Regions from separate parts of the Chryseobacterium vaccae genome, predicted to be linked through region 2. Evidence: riboswitches for the same ligand, from Rfam matches in the RefSeq annotation. Region 2 holds a riboswitch; each other region holds the start of a gene.

Region 1 (3,285 bases), 1.0 Mb from region 2:
ACAGGGAAAAGTAAAGTTGACTACAGAAGAATCCCAGGGAATGACTCTCTTCCAGCAGAAATGTGCTTCCTGCCACAGCGGAGAACTATTTACAGATGAAAGTTTCAGAAATACGGGTATGTATTATAATTCGCAGTTTAAAGATCCTGGGCGTTACCGGGTAACCCTCGACCAGAACGACTGGATGAAATTCCGAGTGCCAAGTCTTAGAAATGTAGAATATACAGCACCTTATATGCATGACGGAAGGTTCTATACACTGGAAGCCGTTCTTAATTTTTATTCGGACGGAGTAGAAGACAATCCTAATCTGGATCCGGAGCTAAAACAGAACGGTCATATTGGAATAGCTATGAATAGTCAGGAAAAGCAGTTTATTGTTGCTTTTCTGAAAACGCTTTCCGATAAAAACTTTATTTCTAACCCCAAATTTTCTGAATAATGAACACGAAAACAATAATGGTAATGACAGGAATGGTTGTATCTGTTGGATTTCAGGCTAAAACTGTTAACGATAGCATGGAGGTTTCCAATAATGCTAATAGAATAATACTGCTTGATGACTGCGATGCCTGCGGTTGTGCGGCCGGAAATGGCTCTTCAGGTTTTGAATCGTTGCTGAATCCTCAGTTTATCGGGATTAAATATTTTGCCCAGCATTATAAGGCAAAAGAAAATTTGTTTGTGAAAGATCTTACACAGGATCAGTATTTCAATACGCTTCAGCTTTGGGGAAAAATTCCTCTGACAAAAAAACTGAGTGTTTATGCCAGTCTGCCATTCCATTTTCACGGAAAGAAAACAATGCAGGGAGACATCCGTATCAATGGAATAGGAGATCTGAACCTGATGGGAATTTATCAGATCGTTAATTCAAAGGAGAATGTCCATCAGCTTAATGGAGGTCTGGGAATAAAAGTTCCTTTAGGTAAATTTGACGAAAAAGGGATGTCCGGAGTTAATCCGAGTTTTCAGCTGGGAACAGGGAGCTGGGATTATCAGGCTGCATTGAATTATAAATTCCAGAGAAATAAGCTGGCAGTTCTGATTAATACGGATTATACCATCAAAACGGAAAATAAAAAGCATTATCAGTTCGGAAACCAATGGAATTATGCCGCAACAGGATTTTATCAGGTTGCAGGGAACGAGAAAACCATCTTATCTGCCAAGGCTGGATTTCAGGGTGAAGTATATGATACCAACCGACAGTACGGAGAAGCATTACCCCGCACGTCAGGAAGCGCTTTGTATGGGAAGCTGGGCTTTGAAGCATCTTATAAAAAGTTTAGTCTCGGGAGTGAGATTATGCTGCCTGCTTACACCAACCTGGCAGGAGGAGATATTGAGGCAAAATCCCGTTTCAGTATTTTTCTGAATATCGGGATTTGATGAACAGTTGATCGCTTGGGAAGAGGTGTTTTTAAGTGAAACCCTACAGATATTTTTTTATCTGTAGGGTTTATCTTTTGCTGGCAACAGGTTATTGTTAAATGTTTTTATCCCATTGAAAATCATTTTGTTATTTCATGTTTTGAATGTGTTAATAATTGTTTATCTTTGCCGGAATCTGGTGAGCCGTAAAAAGCGCTTAAAAGGGAATCCGGTGAAAATCCGGGACAGACCCGCTGCTGTAAGCTCCACACCAAAGTTTTTGAATAATATATCCACTGTTTTTTAATGGGAAGGATTTCAGAAACGGAGTAAGTCAGAAGACCTGCCAGATGATGAACGTTTGACGCTTTCGTGGAATAAAGCTTAGGACTACAATGATTCTGTGCAGTGAATGCTGTGCTTTGTCGTTGCTTTCTTATATCCATTAGCGTCATCATTATTCTAAATGAGCTAATGGTGACAAAACTTATTGCTTCTCTGATTCAAAAGGGAGCTATCACAATTTTTGTGGCAGCCTCTCATCTTGTATTCTCACAGTCTAAGGACAGCATCTGGGAGAAAACGATTCTTCCTATTCAGATTTATAAAAAAGATTTTAAAGAAATTCTTCCGGCACAGATTCTTTCGGGGGAACAACTGGAAAGACTTAACAGTCAGTCGGTGGCAGATGCCCTTCGGTATTTTTCCGGTGTTCAGATCAAAGATTACGGTGGAATGGGAGGTCTGAAAACGGTGAATATCCGGAGTATGGGAAGCCAGCATGTCGGCGTTTTTTATGATGGAATTCAACTCGGAAACGCACAGAACGGAGTGGTGGACCTCGGAAAATTTTCCCTTGATGATATAGAGTCAATTTCTTTATATAACGGCCAGAAAAGTGAAATTTTTCAGCCGGCAAAGGATTTCGGATCTTCGGGATCTATTTATCTACAACCTAAAATACCTGTATTTAAAGGAAATCAAAAAACGAACGTAACGTTTAGATTGAAATTAGGGTCTATCAGTCTCTTTAATCCTTCATTCCGTTTAGAACAGAAGATTTCAGATCGGGTTTCCGCAAGTTTCAGTTCAGAATTTGTTCAGAGCAAAGGATTGTACAAGTATAAATACGAAAAGAAAAATGCTGATGGTTCTGTTGCCAATGATACCATTGCCAGAAGATATGATTCTTACATCCGGGCCAAACGTTTTGAAACCGGTTTTAACGGAACCCTTAATGACGGAAGCTGGAGTGTACGGGGTTACGGATATATTTCAGACCGTGGAATTCCTACAGCTATTGTGAATAATGATTTCGGTCCCAAAGGGCAGCAGATGCTGGATGAAAACTATTTTATTCAGGCCAATTTCAGAAAAAAACTGTTCCCAAAATTTGAGACTCAGGTGAAAGCCAAATTTGCTTACGATTATTCCAGATTTCTGGATACAGTTAATGTATCAACAACAGCACTTCGTATCGATAATACCTATACTCAGAGGGAATTCTATCTTTCTTCATCTAATATCTATTCCATTACTAAAGACTGGGATGTAAGCGCAGGTTTTGATTTTCAGTACAATAATCTGGATGCCAGTCTCAGGGATTTTTCATTTCCTACCCGATATACTTCATTACTGGCCTTTGCTACAACCTATCAGTGGAGAAGGTTTAAATTTCTGGGAAGTGTACTCGGAACCTTTGTACATGAAAATGTAGAAAAAAATGCAAAATCTCCCGATAAAACGGAATGGACCCCTTCTGCATTTCTGAGCTATCAGCCCTTTGATTCAAAAGACTTTACCGTAAGGGCATTTTATAAAAGGATTTTCAGGATGCCTACTTTCAATGATCTTTATTACACCATGATCGGAAATGTCATGCTTAAACCTGAATTTACCAGACAGTATGAT
Region 2 (3,285 bases):
CAGCATTGGAAATTTCGGACTATGTTTTCTATTGATTCTTCCCCTGCTTCATTTTTTCATCTATGAAATAAGGTTAAAAGGTGAATATTTCTTTTATGCGAACTTTGGATTTTCAAGAATATTCCTCTGGGTCTTCACTTTATCATTAAGTTTAATTGTAAAAATGCTCTCAGGATTATGGTAAACAGGCTTCATGCAGACAGTATAACCCAATCTTTCGGTACCAAAAAAATTCTTCAGGATGTTTTTCTAAGCTGTGAAACCGGGAAAATCTCAGGAATTATCGGCCCGGCGGGCGGAGGAAAGTCTACGCTGCTCCAGATCATGTTCGGAACAATAAAAGGTGATACCCAGTTTATTAAATATAATGACACCATTCTCAAAACCCTGTCTGACCGGAAAAGCAGAATTGCTTACCTGCCTCAGCGTACTTTTTTCCTTCCGAAAAATATCAGGATAAAAAACTTAATTTCACTGTTCTGTAATGAAGAAAATAGGGAAAAACTTTATCATCTTAATATGATGAAACCCTTTTTAGAGGAGACAACCAGGGATCTTTCCGGGGGAGAAAAAAGAATCGTAGAAACACTACTTATCCTCTATTCTGAAGCTGATTTTATTTTGCTGGATGAACCTTTCAGCGGGATTTCTCCTAAATTCTGTGATGAAATGGAAAGAATCATCAAAAGGCAGTCAGCCTATAAAGGCATTATTATTTCTGATCACAATTATGAACCTCTATTCAGGATGGCTGATGATATTTACTTTCTCGCCCAAACCTATTTGAGAAAAATCAAAGATTTTGAAGAACTGAAACAATTTAATTATCTTCCGAAAAGTTTTTAATTTATATATTTGAGGGTCAAAAAAATTTCATCATGATTTCTGTAAACAAGGCATTGTATCTCTCCGCTTTCAGTATTTTTTCTTTAGCATTTGTTAAAGGGCAGAATAAAGTTCCTTTCGGTGTTGTAAAAGCTGAGGAAGGTTATGCCAATGTACGTGTACACAAAGAGGATTACAGAAAGATTGTAGATAAGATCCGTATGCGTAAAGGGGACGTGTTTGTTTATGTAAAACCGGCTCCGGGAGAAACGGAATGGATCTGGATTAAATATCCTGAAAAACAAGATGATGATAAACCTTTTGTAAGGTATGAAACCCTTGACAAAGAAGGAATGGTAAACAAAGGACGTATTTCTTTTGTTGATCAGCTTCCTGCTTTTACCCCTACCAAATCTAAAAACGGGAAATCTTTAATTTTCACAGACAACAGCAATCCTAAGATCCCTACCTCTCAAAGAACCAAAGTGGTGATTGATGTATATCCTTCCAACGCAAGCTATCGTAAGCAGGAAAAAGATGCTGACGGAAAAATTCTTACCATTGATAAAGTAAAGCCGTGGGGTATCAAAAATGAAATTCCAGAAGGAATGACTGAAATCAAATCAATCAGAGTACAGCAGCCGGGAAGAGGTTCTGTTTTTGTTCGTGAAGCGATTAAAAATATGTTCCAACCTACCATGGATTTCAACAATATTGGTGTAACCGCTCTTGATAACGACCATATCTATCTCTACATGATTAACGGATCCGGTGAAAACAGGTATACTACCCTCTGGACGATCAAGGAAGGAAGGGTAATGAGCCAGATCATTTATAATAATCCGGAATAATTGCTGTTTTTCTCTGTATTATCCTTATTTTTGCAACTGAAAAAGTTTTGTACTTATTCATCATAGAAACTGGTTCTGCTTTACGCAGATTAAAAGGGAACCGTGTGGAAATCACGGACTGTCGCGCAACTGTAAGTAACTGAATTTTTTATCAAAAGATCCACTGTGCAGGGCACGGGAAGGAGATAAAAGATGTTACAAGTCAGGAGACCTGCCTTTTCTTTAAACAAAAAACTTTCGCGATTTGAAGTTTATTGATCCGATGAATTGTTTCAGGAATTCCTATGATTCCTGTTATTGTTCTGTTGTTTTAATTTATTTCATCTCGCTTTAATTAATAATGAAATATGACTACAGAAGAAAGAATTGAAGCATCCGAAACCAGGATTTTTAAAGCGGTTTTCCCCAACACTACGAATCATTATGATACTCTTTTCGGAGGTACGGCCATGCAGCTGATGGATGAGGTAGCTTTTATTACGGCAACCCGTTTTGCCCGTAAAAGAGTGGTCACGGTAAGCAGCGACAAAATTGATTTTAAAAAGCCTATTCCTGCCGGTACGATTGTAGAACTGATCGGAAAAGTATCTTACGTCGGAAAGACCAGTATGAAGGTGAATGTAGAAATCTACACGGAACAGATGTATTCTTACGAAAGAGAAAGAGCAATTGTTGGTGATTTCACTTTTGTAGCGATCGATGAATTCAAGAAACCGATCCGTATTCTATAAAAGCATTCCATTGCCATAATTATTCAAGATAGGTATAGGACTCTTTGATGAGTTCTTCGGGGTACCCGTACATTTTCAAAATTCTTATGGCATTTGGTTTTTGATTGACTCCCTGGTTCAGCTGATAAGTAAACCTCAGTTTATCTTCCTGTATTTCTTCCGAAAAATAGTACAAGGCATAATTATTTTTTTCCAGGAAATGGGCTATTTCCAGATCATGGGTGGTAATGCAGATTAAGTTTCGCTCAGAGTTCATGGCTTTTAAAACAGCTTTACTTATGGCTATTCTTTCTTTGGTTCCCGTACCTTTAAAAATTTCATCAATCAGGATCAGATTAAAACCTTCTTTTTCATTAAAGAAATCTTTGATTCTTAATACTTCTTCCAGATAATAACTTTTGTTTTCATTAATGTCGTCTTTAATTGAAATTGAGGTTAAGATCTTCATGAAAGGAGCTTCATAAGCATCTGCAAAGCAAAATCCGAATAGCTGAGCCATCAGTGCATTAACAGCCAGGCTTCTCATAAAGGTTGTTTTACCGGACATATTTGATCCCGTAAGAACAATACCGGAATCTGAAATATGCAGATCATTTTTCACACAGTCATCAATCAGAGGATGATAAATTTTCTCTGCCTTTATTTCTTTCTTTTCACTGAAAACCGGTCTGCAAACCGTATATTGATGCTTAATTTCAGAGAGGGTTACAGCAGTATCGATTTTACCGATATATTCATAAATTTTCAGCAGATTGTCTTTGGAAGCATTCAGAATATTTACGTTCCTGCTGAATCCGAAAATCTCAAGATTGCAGGTGATCCTGGCAATTTCCAGTAATAACCAGAAAACGATCAGAAACTCATTTTTCGCCAATTGT
Region 3 (3,285 bases), 3.0 Mb from region 2:
TGTTACTGATCGCTGTTATGTCACAGACAGAATCCGAAGTTCCTCCGTCCTGTTTATATAAAAACTGTTTTGTTTTCCCTGTGGCAATATCGAAAGTTACAATTCTGGTTAAAGTGGTATTGGTAGCCAGGGCTTTTGTAGGAACATACATCGTTGATTGAATGGTTCCTACCAGTGTTTTCCCGTCCGGAGTAATACAAAGTCCTTCCATTCCTCTATTTGCTCTCCTTTTGGCTAAAACAGCTGGCAGTTTTCTCGGTCCCGTATTAACGCCTATTGGGCTTATCCTTTCCATTTCCACTCCTTCTGCACTGTAATGGACAATATGCGGTCCATATTCATCAGAAACCCAGAAAGTACCGTCCGCAGCAGCTACAATACTCTCACTGTCCAGACCGTAATTATCCGTTCCTAAAACATTTCCGTTTACATCGTAAGCGGTCTCGCCTGTACTTCCCATCCCCGCAGGATTTGGAAGCCCAGTGATCGGTTGACCGGAAGGATTTTTCAGTTTAATGTATTTAATGACCTCGATATTTCCATCAGCATTGATCTTAAAATGCATAATGGTTGGAGTGAAATCCGGAGCCGGAAATTTTTTCCCGTTCAGATAATCAGTATTGGGACCACGGTCTGTGATAAGATAGAACTCACCTTTTCTGCTTGGATGGGCTGCTGCACCCGAACCAAAACCTCCGTTAATCACATCTACCCCATTTATGGTAGCCAGTTTGGAAAAAGGAAATTCCTGAGGAAGTTTAGAATAATTAATATCCTGGCTGCTTACATTGTCATCATCTTTACATGATGCCATAGCAATAAGCGCCAAAGCAGAGATCAGCAGTTTTTTCATGTTTACTTTTATGGCAGCGAAAATAGACAACAATTGTAAACTGATCTTGAATACAAGAATAAATATACTTTAACAATAAAGCTCCTAAGGTTAATTTATTTTAAACAGAAAAAATATCAGAATAAAATCCAAACTCACCAATTCTTTATTAAATCTAAAAATCATCATCCCAAACATCCTTAAACTATCAAACAAAGTGTAAAAATTCAAAATAATTCACAAAACGACATCAAAAATGTACACCCTATATTTGTAACGGTTTAAGGCTGAACCATTGTTCATTAAAAGGGAACCAAGTGAGAAGAATATTCAATTCTTGGGCTGTACCCGCAACTGTAAGCTGTTTAAACAGGAGTACACTGTGCCACTGGATCAAAATCCGGGAAGGCGTATTTCTGATGCAAGCCAGGAGACCTGCCTTACCCCATATTCATCAGAGACAGAGTATTTGAAGTCATTCATTTCTTTTTTCTGAGGGAAAGTTTCGGGAATAAAACTTTTAATTTAATTATATCATGAAAAAAATCTACTTTTTTTTCCTGCTGCTTTGTATGCAGCTCCTGTCGGCCCAGTTTACCGAAAACGACATTAAATTCTGGGTAGGAACCGGTTCTAAAAAAGCCTATTTCATTGCTGACTTCAATGATGATGACAATCCTTCCTCCTATGCCTGGGGATACCGTTTTGACTCGGATGATCTTACCATGGAAGACCTCATCGGAGCTATTGCAGCTGCAGAACCTAAAATAGAAGTGGAGATTCCGTCCGGATTCCTTTACAGCCTGAATTATAACCATCACGTACCAAGTCCGGATGATTACTGGTCTACATGGTCAGGGCCTTCTGCTGAAAATATGACACTTAATAACGGCGTGAACGGAGATCCGCTCGTCAACGGTAAATGGTACGGGGCCTCTTTTGGATATGGGTTTACCGATAATACACCTCCACTCTCCCATCCATCCCCTCCTGTTGCCGCTTACAATTCTGCCTGGTATACTACCTCACAGATCACCAACTGGATCGGAACAGGAAGCAATTCAAGCCTTGTGATTATTGATTTTGGTACCAACAATTCAAATGGTTCTGCCCATTCTTTTGTTTTCGGAATCAAATATAACGGAAGCATTACTGCTAAACAGGCTCTTCAACAAATTCAGGCTCACGCTTCCTATTTCAATTTCACTTCAAATGGAGGGCAGATCGCCTCTTTATCTTTAAACAATCATTCAGGAATACCTTCAGGAACAAATACCTGGAAGCTTTTCAAAGGAAAAGATCTTTCAGCATGGAGAAGCCAGACTTCTTTGTCACCAACTCAACTGAGCAATAACGAATGGCTAGGTTTAAGCTTTGGACAAAGATTACCGTTTACCCCTACCGAAGCATCACAGGAAGTTTTAGGTGTTTCTGATGCTCAGAAGAAGGCATTCAGAATTTATCCGAATCCGGCAAGTGATTTTATTCAGATAGAAACAGCAGATGATATAAAAGAAATCAATATTTATTCGGTTTCCGGACAGAAAGTTCTTACTTCGAAAGCTTCAAAAATTGATATTCAGTCTATGCAATCCGGTGTTTATTTGATGGAGATTAAAACTTCAAAAAATACTACGGTTCATAAGCTTATCAAAAAATAACGTGAGTGCGCTTAACAAAAACCTAACAGGTCTCGGAGACCTGTTAGGTTTAGAAAACAGCACAAAACATCAAAATTCAACGATATAAAACAAAAAAACGCACCGGATGGGTGCGTTTTCATTTATCCTTTAAGGGAAAATTATTTTTTCTCTGTAGATCTCTGTAAAACCTCATCTACCATTCCGTAGCCTTTAGCTTCTTCAGAAGTCATCCAGTAATCTCTGTCAGAAGATTTCTCTACCCATTCGTAAGTTTGTCCTGAGTGGTGACCGATAATTTCATAAAGCTCCTGCTTTAATTTCAACATTTCTCTAAGGTTGATTTCCATATCAGAAGCTACTCCCTGTGCACCTCCTGAAGGCTGGTGAATCATTACTCTTGAGTGCTTAAGCGCAGAACGCTTACCTTTCTCTCCGGCAACCAGAAGAACAGCTCCCATAGAAGCAGCCATTCCGGTACAGATTGTTGCTACATCCGGCTTGATGATCTGCATGGTATCGTAGATTCCTAACCCTGCATAAACGCTTCCGCCCGGCGAGTTGATATAGATCTGAATATCTTTTGAAGGATCTGCACTTTCCAGGAATAAAAGCTGTGCTGTCACGATGTTGGCCACCTGGTCATCAATCCCTGTTCCCAGGAAAATAATTCTGTCCATCATCAGACGTGAAAAAACGTCCATCTGGGCAACGTTTAATCTTCTTTCTTCCATAATATATGGCGTAAGATTGGTTGGACCATACATTCCCATATACTGATCGGTAACCAGACCGTTATTTCCTAAATGTTTT

What was found. A riboswitch is a leader RNA that binds a small molecule or an ion and turns the genes downstream of it on or off. The one in region 2 is predicted to bind cobalamin.
Region 1: it holds a riboswitch for cobalamin, as region 2 does, so the genes downstream of both, FW768_RS17260 (TonB-dependent receptor plug domain-containing protein) here and FW768_RS22015 (acyl-CoA thioesterase) in region 2, are expected to answer to the same signal.
Region 3: it holds a riboswitch for cobalamin, as region 2 does, so the genes downstream of both, FW768_RS08055 (T9SS type A sorting domain-containing protein) here and FW768_RS22015 (acyl-CoA thioesterase) in region 2, are expected to answer to the same signal.

What each region holds. Positions count from the first base shown of each region.
Region 1 is NZ_VSWH01000001.1:3,795,109-3,798,393, forward strand. Features, by position in the region: gene FW768_RS17250 (cytochrome-c peroxidase) at 1-442, shown strand, start outside; gene FW768_RS17255 (transporter) at 442-1,392, shown strand; cobalamin riboswitch at 1,555-1,739, shown strand; gene FW768_RS17260 (TonB-dependent receptor plug domain-containing protein) at 1,849-3,285, shown strand, end outside.
Region 2 is NZ_VSWH01000001.1:4,796,273-4,799,557, reverse strand. Features, by position in the region: gene FW768_RS22025 (ATP-binding cassette domain-containing protein) at 178-846, shown strand; gene FW768_RS22020 (hypothetical protein) at 879-1,676, shown strand; cobalamin riboswitch at 1,729-1,909, shown strand; gene FW768_RS22015 (acyl-CoA thioesterase) at 2,024-2,407, shown strand; gene FW768_RS22010 (MutS-related protein) at 2,427-3,285, opposite strand, start outside.
Region 3 is NZ_VSWH01000001.1:1,792,089-1,795,373, forward strand. Features, by position in the region: gene FW768_RS08050 (esterase-like activity of phytase family protein) at 1-853, opposite strand, end outside; cobalamin riboswitch at 1,100-1,289, shown strand; gene FW768_RS08055 (T9SS type A sorting domain-containing protein) at 1,369-2,493, shown strand; gene clpP (ATP-dependent Clp endopeptidase proteolytic subunit ClpP) at 2,634-3,285, opposite strand, start outside.